Regions from separate parts of the Kitasatospora sp. NPDC032150 genome, predicted to be linked through region 1. Evidence: riboswitches for the same ligand, from Rfam matches in the RefSeq annotation. Region 1 holds a riboswitch; the other holds the start of a gene.
The links. Region 1 has a riboswitch for cobalamin ahead of ACZ5ON_RS20985 (cobalamin biosynthesis protein). Riboswitches for the same ligand answer to the same signal wherever they lie in the genome.
Positions count from the first base shown of each region.

Region 2: another riboswitch for cobalamin. It lies ahead of nicT (Nickel transporter NicT); the one in region 1 lies ahead of ACZ5ON_RS20985 (cobalamin biosynthesis protein).

Region 1 is NZ_JBVIMH010000017.1:74,512-79,562, forward strand. Features, by position in the region: gene ACZ5ON_RS20975 (hypothetical protein) at 1-726, opposite strand, end outside; gene ACZ5ON_RS20980 (alpha/beta hydrolase family protein) at 976-2,091, opposite strand; cobalamin riboswitch at 2,321-2,520, shown strand; gene ACZ5ON_RS20985 (cobalamin biosynthesis protein) at 2,641-3,597, shown strand; gene ACZ5ON_RS20990 (cobyric acid synthase) at 3,653-5,051, shown strand, end outside.
Region 2 is NZ_JBVIMH010000002.1:405,533-410,583, forward strand. Features, by position in the region: gene ACZ5ON_RS04190 (M14 family metallopeptidase) at 86-1,156, opposite strand; gene ACZ5ON_RS04195 (hypothetical protein) at 1,172-1,483, opposite strand; gene ACZ5ON_RS04200 (TetR/AcrR family transcriptional regulator) at 1,569-2,312, opposite strand; gene ACZ5ON_RS04205 (ArsR/SmtB family transcription factor) at 2,413-2,775, opposite strand; cobalamin riboswitch at 2,860-3,075, shown strand; gene nicT (Nickel transporter NicT) at 3,107-4,204, shown strand; partial or broken gene ACZ5ON_RS04215 (peroxiredoxin) at 4,453-5,051, shown strand, end outside.

The DNA of each region.
Region 1 (5,051 bases):
GGCCGAGGCCGCGTGCGGGACCGGGGAGAGCGCCAGGGTGCCCGTCCCGGCGCCGTGGCGGCGCTCGTCCAGGCCCCGGCGGAGCAGCTCCAGCAGCTCGCTGTCGGAGACCGGGCCGTCCACCAGGTGCAGGAAGGACAGCAGCTGCGGCGCGTGGTCGACGGCCTGCCCGGCGAGCACGGCGAAGACCCCGCGCATCGCGGCGGGCGGAACGGGCGCGACCAGCGTCCAGGAGTCGAACAGTGCGGACCAGCCCCGGATCACGGCCTCGTCGTCGTGCTCCCAGGCGTGCAGCCGCCAGCCCGGCCCGGCGCCGCCCTCGCGCGGCTCGACCAGGCCCACCAGCAGGGCCTGGCCCCAGGCCTTGGCCGCGGCGCCGACCGTCATCGCCAGGGCGCGTCCGGCGTCCCGGGCGTCCTCGGGGAGCAGCTCGCCCCGGCGGTCGACCTTGTCGAGCTCACCGGCCCAGCGCGCGATCCGTACGGCGTCCGCGAGCATCCGGCGGGCCAGCGGGGCGAGCTCGGCCGGAGCGGGGAAACCGTCGGGCACCGGGACTCTCCCGCGCCCCGGCTTGGGTGCCGGGGCGCGGCGGCGAGCTCCGGCGGGGTGGCCGGGGAACGCGCCGTCGGCGCGGCGGGCCGTACCGGGCAGACGGGTCACCGTCGCACCGGCACCGATCGTCGGCTGGAGCGGGGCATCACGGTCGCGCGGGTTCCGAGACGTCACGCCGTGCAGTCTTCCCCGTGCACCGGCCTTCTGTCACATCGGGTTCGGCGCGTCTTCGGCCGCCCGGTGTGAAGAGGTGGAAGAGATCGGGCAACAACCCGCAAACCGGGCTTGACATTCGAATGGTTGGCTTGTTCTGACTGTCGTGCACCCAACAAATCGATCGATCATCCGTCAGATCCGAGCCGGAAACGGACCCCGATACTTCCAGCCAGTGTGATTGAATATCTACGGAGAGTCACCGGATTATCAGAGTAGCGGAGTGAGCCAGCGCCTCAGCACCTCGGCGTAGCCGTCCGAGTCGGCGTTCCAGAGCTGGGCGTGCTCCGCGTCCGGCACCTCGTGCAGGCTCACCAGGTCCCGGCGGCGGTGCGCCAGCCGGCGGGCGGCCTCGATCGGTGCGATGCCGTCAACCTGGCTGCCCAGCAGCAGGGTCGGGAGGTACAGGTCGGTACCGTCCGCGAGGCGGGCGAGGGCCGCCGGATCCACCTTGGTGCGGCCTTCGGCGGCCAGGGCGCCGAGCTCGGCGAGGGCACCCGGGATGCCGGCGCGGACGCTCTCCCGGCGGACGCTCTCCTGCCAGTCGAGGATCGGGGAGTCCAGCACCAGCCCGGCGACCGACTCCCGCCGGGTGGACCTGGCGGCGGTCAGCAGGCACATCGTGGCGCCCAACGACCAGCCGTACAGCACGACCCGTCCCGCGCCGCTCTCCAGGGCGAGCCTTACGGCCGCCTCGACGTCCCGCCACTCGGTCTCGCCGAAGTGGCCGAGTCCGTCCGGTGAGTGCGGGGTGCCGGCGTCGCCCCGGTAGGTCACGGTCAGCGTCGGCAGTTTCAGCGAGTTCAGCACCGGGAGCACCGGGAGCGCCTGGGTGCGGTCGGCGCCCGGGCCGTGCACCAGGATCACCCAGGTGCCGCGCATGGCGTGGACGTACCAGGCGGGCAGCATTCCGAGGTCGCCCTGGGCGGCGGTCTCGGTGAAGTCGAGGCCGAGGGCGGTGGCCGGGTCACCGAGGTAGACCCGGGGGGTCAGCTCGACCTCGGTGCCGACGTCGAGGGTGCCGCTGTCGGCACGCTCCAGCCGGCGGGTGACGGTCTGGATGTCGGTGCGCAGCACCCCGCCGACCACCGCGTGGCCGCCGCCGGCCCACTCCAACGCGTACCGGCCCGCGCGTACGGTCTGAGGGGCCCGGGTGAGGGTGACGTGTCCGGCGGCGATCTCGTGCACCCGCAGTGTGGCCGCCTGGCCCGGCTTCCCGGGCTGCGGACGGACCGTGCGCTCGGACACCCTTCGGCCGATCAGGATGACGGCCGCTCCGGCTCCTACTGCGGTGGCCGCCACGGCGGCGGCGGTTCCCCAACGCATGGCGCTCCCCGGTGTGAGCTTCGTGGACGGTACCTTCCAGTCCACTCTCCGCACGGCTGGCCTGCCACCGGGGCGTAGTCCGTCCGTGCGGACGGCGGGCCGGGCCTTCGCGGGGGCGGGCAGCCGGGCGCTCCGCGGAGCCGACGCCACCCCGTGCGGCGTGCCGCGCGGTGGGCGCTGGACGGCCGAGGCGGCTGTGATCAAGCCCTCCGCGCGGTCTGTTGACTCCCGGTCGCGGACCGTGGTGGGATCTTTCAGCCAAACGGAGGCATGCAGAGGAAGCCGGTGCGAATCCGGCGCGGTCCCGCCACTGTCACCGGGGAGCACGCTCGACTCATGGTCACGGCGGTCCGGTCGTCCGGCTGCTGGGAGGCCCGAGGGCGTGTCCGACCCGGGAGCCAGGAGACTCTCTCCCCCGGTACGTCGATCCAGGGCGCGGACCCTGAGTGAGGACACGCACGCGATGCAGGCTGCCCTGGCCGCTGTTCGGCCGCCGTTCGACCGGGCCGTGCCCGCCCTCCGGTCCGCCTCCGCCGCCGTGTCCGCACCGTGCCCCGCCTGAACCGCGCCGCCGCCTTCGCCCTGGGCAGTGTCGCCGGCTACCTGGCCGACGCCGTCCTCGCCGACCCCCGCCGCGGGCATCCGGTAGCCGTCTTCGGTGCCGCCGCCGGGCGGCTGGAGCGCGCGCTCTGGCGCGACCGGCGGGCGGCGGGCGCCGGGTACACCGCCGTGTGCGTCGGTTCGGTCGCGGCCGGGGCGCACCTCGCCGAGCGGGCGCTCGGGCGCAGCCGGTACGGGCGGGCGGCGCTGGCCGCCGCCGCGACCTGGACGGTGCTCGGCGGTACCTCGCTCACCCGGGAGGCCAGGACCATCGGCCACTCGCTGCGGGCCGGCGATCTGGCCGCCGCCCGGGAGCGGCTGCCGCACCTGTGCGGCCGCGACCCCAGCACGCTGGACGAGCAGCAGATCGCCCGCGCCGTCGTCGAGTCGGTGGCCGAGAACACCGCCGACGCCGTGGTCAACGCGCTGGCCTGGGGTGCGCTGGCCGGTACGCCGGGGCTGCTCGCCTTCCGGGCCGTCAACACGCTGGACGCGATGGTCGGTCACCGCTCGCCGCGCCATCTGCGCTTCGGCTGGGCCTCGGCCCGGCTGGACGACGTGGCCGGCTGGCCCGGTGCCCGGCTGACCGCCCTGCTCGCGGTGGCCGCCGCGCCCGAGCCGCGGACCGCCTGGCGGGTCTGGCGCCGGGACGGCTCCGCGCACCCGAGCCCCAATGCCGGGCAGGCCGAGTCGGCCTTCGCCGGGGCGCTCGGGGTGCGGCTGGGCGGGACGCTGCGCTACGGCGAGCGGGTGGAGCACCGGCCGGTGCTCGGTGGGGAGTTGCGGCCGGTTGAAGTGGCGGACATCGAGCGCGCGTGTCAGCTCTCCCGACGGGTCGGGGCGTTGGCGCTGGCGGTCACCGTGACCGGGCGGGCGCTGTGGACCTGGCGGCGGGGTCGGTCGTGAGCGGCGGAGTGGGAACGACCGGCCCGGATGAGACTGTTGAGCGGAGTGGAGGAGCATGAGCGGGGCACTGCTGGTCGCCGGGACGACCTCGGACGCGGGCAAGAGCGTGGTCACGGCGGGCATCTGCCGCTGGCTGGCCCGGCAGGGCGTGCGGGTGGCGCCGTTCAAGGCGCAGAACATGTCGCTCAACTCCTTCGTCACCGCCGACGGTGCCGAGATCGGCCGCGCCCAGGCGATGCAGGCGCAGGCCGCCCGCATCGAGCCGGAGGCGGCGATGAACCCCGTGCTGCTGAAGCCCGGCGGCGACGGCCGTAGTCAGGTGGTGCTGCTCGGCAGGCCGGTCGCCGAGGTGGGCGCGCTGGACTACCGCGAGCGCAAGCCCGTACTGCTGGAGCGGGCCCTGGAGTGCCTGGCCGATCTGCGCAGCCGGTACGAGGTGGTGGTCTGCGAGGGCGCGGGCTCGCCGGCCGAGATCAATCTGCGGGACCGGGACATCGCCAACATGGGGCTGGCCACGGCCGCCGGACTGCCGGTGGTGGTGGTCGGGGACATCGACCGGGGCGGGGTCTTCGCCGCGATGTACGGCACGCTGGCGCTGCTCTCGGCCGAGGACCAACGGCATGTCGCGGGCTGGTTCGTCAACAAGTTCCGGGGCGACGCCCGGCTGCTGGCACCCGGTCTGGAGATGCTGCGCCAGCTGACGGGCCGCCCGGTGCTCGGCACCCTGCCGATGCTCTCCGGGCTGTGGCTGGACGCCGAGGACTCGCTCGACCTGACCACGGTGGTGGACCGGGCGGAGGCGAGCGGGCCGGTCGGCCGGGACGTCCTGCGGGTGGCGGTGGTGCGCTTCCCGAGGCTCTCCAACTTCACCGACGTGGACGCGCTGGCGCAGGAGCCCGGCGTGCTGGTCCGCTGGGCGACCCGGCCCGAGGAGCTCGCCGACGCCGACCTGGTGGTGCTGCCCGGCACCCGGGCCACCGTCGCCGACCTGGCCTGGCTGCGCGAGCGCGGCCTGGAGCCCGCGCTGAAGGCGCGGGTGGCCGCCGGGCTGCCGGTGCTCGGGATCTGCGGCGGCTACCAGATGCTCGGGCAAGTGATCGTGGACGGGGTGGAGTCCAGGGCCGGCGAGGTCGCCGGGCTCGGCCTGCTGCCGACCCGGGTGGTCTTCGGTGCCGAGAAGGTGCTGGCCCGGCCGGTCGGCGAGGCGCTCGGCGAGCGGGTCGAGGGCTACGAGATCCACCACGGTGTGGTGTCGGTCGAGGGCGGCGAGGCCTTCGTCACCGACGGCCGCGGACACGGCCTGGACGGCTGCCGCCTCGGCCCGGTCTGGGGCACCACCTGGCACGGCGTGCTGGAGAACGACGCCTTCCGCCGCCGACTGCTGCACCGGATCGCCGAGTTGTCCGGGCGGGAGTTCGTCCCCGCGCCGGACACCTCGTTCGCGGCGGCCCGGG
Region 2 (5,051 bases), on a different contig from region 1:
CTGCGACGGTCGACCGGGGCCGCCGGGCCGGTCGGGGTCGCCGCCGCCGAGCCTGCCGGGCAGCCATGCCGTGCCGGTCGCGCCGTCACGGCTGCAGGGCCGTCAGGCAGAACCGCACCAGCCCGGCGTCGACCTCCTTGATGATCTCGGACATCTCCGACCAGGGCGGCTGGAACTCGGTGCCCCACTCGATGGTGTAAGCGAAGATCTTGCCCTTGGACGGGTCGACGAGGTGCCGGGAGTAGGCGTAGTCGTCGCTGGTCCCGCTGGTCGGGTAGAGGTCGTAGCCGGCCTTCGGCGTGTATGCCGTGCCGCGGACGCCCTGCAGCCCCTGGCAGAACTGCTCGGTGAGCAGTATCGAGGTGTCGAGGTCGTCCTTGGCGATGAACTCCCCGTACCTGTCGCCCGCGAGCCCGCGCTGCCCGTCGAAGGCGGGGTTCCGGAAGGTCATGGTCTGGTCGGTGGACTGGTCCTGGTCGTCGCCCCAGACGTAGAGCATGTCCTCGGAGTAGCTGTGCACATCGACGAACCACCGGGTGCGGGGGTAGGAGTCCAGCAGGCGGCGGACGTTGCGGGTCTCGGGTTCGGAGAAGGCGGCCGGTCCGTGGAACACCTGGTAGTTGCACGGGTCTTCGGAGACCTGGACCCCCGAGTGCGGGGCGAAGGCGGTGGTGAAGTCGAACAGGAAGTCGTAGTTGCGGTTGATGTCCACGCCGACGCAGGCGGAACTGCCCTGCGAGTAGGCGGGGTTGCGGTTCTTGCGCCACATCGGGTCCACGGTCTGGCTGTAGTGCCGCCCGTCCGGGTTGACCAGCGGGAAGACGACCAGGTCCATGCCCTCCAGCACGGTCCGCACCTGTGCCGAGCTGAAGCTCGCGGCGCCGTACCCCAGGCCGGTACCGGTGTGGTACGCCTCCAGCAGATCGGCGGCGAGGTGGACGAGGATCTCGCAGCTGCCCCATTCGCGGGCGTGCACGCCGCCGATCAGCACGGCGCAGTCCCTGGTTCCGGTCGGGGCGGCGCCGATCCGCAGGGCGTGGCAGGTGTTCCCCTCGACCGACGGCTCCAGGAGGGTGACCAGCTGGCAGAGCGAGGGGTAGGCGGTGGACAGGCTGACCACCGCGGAGTCGACCTCGGTGGTGTTCAGGTACGACATCTGGGCCTCCTCGGGTCAGTCCTGCACCTTGAGGCCCAGCCCGCGCGGGATCTGCTCGCCGGCGGCGTACCGGTTGCCCCGGCCGACCTCTGCCTGGCGGGCACGTCCGGTGGCGGTGGCGTCCTCGATCACCTGGACCGTCACACCCTCGCGTTCGAGCTCCTCGGCCTCGGCGGGGGAGACGTACGCCTCGATGCTGATGCTCCGGTCGGCGCCGCGATGGGGACGTCCGCCGACGTCGGGCCGCTTCTCGCGGAGGAGGGCGTGCAGGACGGCTGGATCCGCGGCGGTCACCCGGACCCGGAGAATTCTGTCGCGATCGGACATGGCGACCTCTTCCGGGCGCCGTCGCGGAGTCCGGCTCCGCTGCTGACGGCGCCGCGTGTGTACTCCGTATGTTTACGCGGTACTTTCAGCGTGCTCTTCCGTCGTAGAACGAGTCAAGGGGCGCATCGGGCATCCGGCTCAGCAGGCTGTCCAGCCCGGCCAGCAGCTCCTCCTGGTCGTCGTAGTCCGCCAGCAGCGGGACCAGCGCCCGCAGCCTCGGGTACCGGTCGGCGGGCAACCGGTGCAGGCCCAGGCGCAGCATCGGGTCCGGCTCGTCGGGGTCGTCGATCACCTGGCGCTTGTCGACCAGCAGGCAGCCCAGGTTCCAGGCCACGAACCTCCGGTAGATCATCAGCGAGGTGGCGTGGTCGAAACCGGCCCGGCCGAGTACGGCGAGGAGATGCTCGGTCAGTTGCAGCACCGGGGCGGGGCGGCGGGCCATCGGGACGCTCAGCGGACGGATGGCCACCAGCGGCAGGATCTCGGGGTGGGCGTGCGCCACCGAGGCGGAGGCAGCGGCGATCCGGCGCAGTTCCGCTCGCCAGGCCTGGCCGCCTCCGGCCGGCGCGGTGGCCTCGGCCGAGCTCCGCAGCAGGGTGATCACCTCGGCGAAGTAGGCCTCCACCAGGCCGTCCAGCAGGGCTTCCTTGCCCGGGGTGTAGCGGTAGATGGCCATCGACTCCACGCCCAGGTCGGCGGCCAGCCGGCGCATGGTGAGCGCGCCCAGGCCCTCCCGGTCGACCAGCGAGACGGCCGTGGCGAGCACCAGGGGCCGGCTCAGCCGTCCGCGCTTCTCGGGAGAGCCCCGCTCGGGCTCCGCTGCTGCCATCTCCGCCTCCCTCGCCGTGCCCGCGGGGATCGGTCGTCAGCTGACAACAGAAGGATACAAGCCACGCACCGGCCGTCGGGAGGATCGGGCGCACCGCAGCTCAGTCCTGGTGGCCCAGCACCCCGTGTGCCAGTACCTCGGCGACGGCGGGGTCGACCAGCCGGTAGCGGATGATCCGCCCGTCGCGCTCGCCGGCGACCAGCCCGGCGGCGCGCAGCAGGCGCAGCGCCTGGGAGACCGCCGGGTCGCGCATGCCGGTGGCGACGGCGAGGTCGGTGACGGCGAGCGGTCCCGTCTCGTGGAGGGCGAGCAGCAGGGAGAGCCGTCCCGGGTCGGCGAGCAGGGCGAAGCGTTCGGCCCAGGACCGGACGTGCTCGGTGTCGCCGATCGCGGCGATCGCCTCGCAGACCCGGTGCCCGTCGATGGTCCTGCGGTCGGCGCGGTCGGCGGGGACGAGATGCATGACAGGCATTCTCGCAGCAGTGTCACCTGTGATACCCGACACCTGCACAGCTGTGCAGGCTTGCAGCGGTACCGTACGGCCCCCTACCGTTGTGCCCGCCGTGGTGCTCGGGAAGACCGGTGACGGACTCTCAGGAGTCCCAGACCGGAGCGGCCCTCGCCACTGTGATCGGGAAGTACCGGCACCATCCCCGCCCCCGCCAGGGACGGGCGGCCACTGGACGAGAACGCGTCCGGGAAGGCCGGGTGCGGGTGCGTTCGACCCGTCAGCCAGGAGACCGGCCACGGCATCTCACGAACTGATCCACGAGGTGCTGGAGCGTGACCCGCAGATGACCCTGCCCAGAACCGATGCCGCTCCGGCGGCGGCCCCCGCCCTGCCCGCCTTCCGCTGGAAGCGCGAGGACACCGTACGGACCGCCGGTCTGATGGCGGTGATCCTGGCCATGCACGTGCTGGCCTTCGGAGTCCTGATCCTCCTGGTGGCGCCGGAGAAGTACCAGGTCGGAACCCAGGTCTACGGGATCGGCCTCGGCGTGACCGCGTACACCCTGGGGATGCGGCACGCCTTCGACGCCGACCACATCGCCGTCATCGACAACACCACCCGCAAGCTGATGGCCGACGGCAAGCGCCCGGTCTCGGTGGGCTTCTGGTTCGCGCTCGGCCACTCCTCGATGGTGGTCATCATGGCCGCGCTGGTGGCCGGCGGTGCCGCGCTGGCCGGGACGCTGATGGACGACCAGTCCACGACCCACCAGGTGCTCGGCATGATAGGCACCACCGCCTCAGGGGTGTTCCTCTACCTGATCGCCGCGCTCAACCTGGCCGCGCTGGTGGGGATCGCGAAGGTGTTCCGGGCGATGCGCGCGGGCCAGTACGACGAGCGCGAGCTGGAAGCGCACCTCAACTCGCGCGGTCTGATGAACCGGATCCTCTCCCGGGCCACCCGCTCGATCACCCGGCCGGGCCAGATGTTCCCCGTCGGCATGGTGCTCGGTCTCGGCTTCGACACCGCGACCGAGGTCACCCTGATGGTGATGGCGGGTTCGGGTGCGGCGGCCGGTCTGCCCTGGTACGCCATCGTCTGCCTGCCCCTGCTGTTCGCGGCCGGAATGAGCCTGTTCGACACCCTCGACGGCACCTTCATGAACTTCGCGTACCAGTGGGCGTTCTCCAACCCGGTTCGCAAGGTGTACTACAACCTGACCATCACCGGTCTCTCCGTCGCGGTCGCCTTCATCATCGGGACCATCGAACTGGTCGGCGTCCTGCACGAGAAGCTGGACCTCACAGACCCGGTGACGGGCTGGATCGCCGGACTGAGTCTGGACAACGTCGGGTTCGTGATCGTCGGCCTGTTCCTCGTGGTCTGGATCGCGGCGATCGGCTACTGGCGCTTCGCCAAGGTCGAGCAGCGCTGGTCCTGAACCGGGCCCTGGCCGACCCGCGCCGATCCCCGGACAACGTACAACCCGCCCGGCTTCCGGGCAGGTTGGTGGTCGGCCGGGGATCGGGGGAGTCGTACTGCCCAAGACCGAGGCGAAGCCGCACAACTGGCGGATCGGGGGTCGGGAGTACGGCCGGCACGAGGAGCGCCGCGGCCGCCGCTCCGCGTACCAGTCGCCGGTGCCGGCCCGCAGCGCGCTGGTGGTGATCGACATGGTGCCGTCGCCGACGCGGGCGCGGCCCGCTGCGACAACTGGTCGCCCTCCAGGACTGGGGCGACGGCTGGCTGCTGGGCGACGGCACGCCCACGGCCACCACCACCGACGCCTCCCGGGAGGCGGAGCGCGTACACGGCCTGCTCGGCACCCGGATCCCCGAGCTGCTGCTCCCGGGCGCCGACGGCGAGCCGCACGACCCCGTCGCCGCCCCCGCCACCGTCATCTACTGCTTTCCCGGAGCCTTCGCCCGGCCCGAGTCCTACCCGCCCGGCTGGTCCGCGGTACCCGGCGCGCCCGGCTGCACCCTGGAGTCGGTGACCTACCGGGACCGGCTCGCCGAGTTCACCGCAGCGGGCGCCGCCGTGCACGGCGTCTCCACGCAGCGACCGGACGAGCAGCGCGCCTTCGCCGCGGCCGAACGCCTCGGCCTCCCGCTGCTCTCCGACCTCGCCTTCGGCTTCACCGGTGCACTGCGCCTGCCCACGGTCCGGGCCGCCGGAACCACCAGGCTGAAGCGGCTGACCCTGGTGGCCGACCGGGACGGCGTCATCCGCGAGGTGCTCTACCCCATCCTCGACATCACCGCGAGCGTGACGGCGGCGCTTGCTGC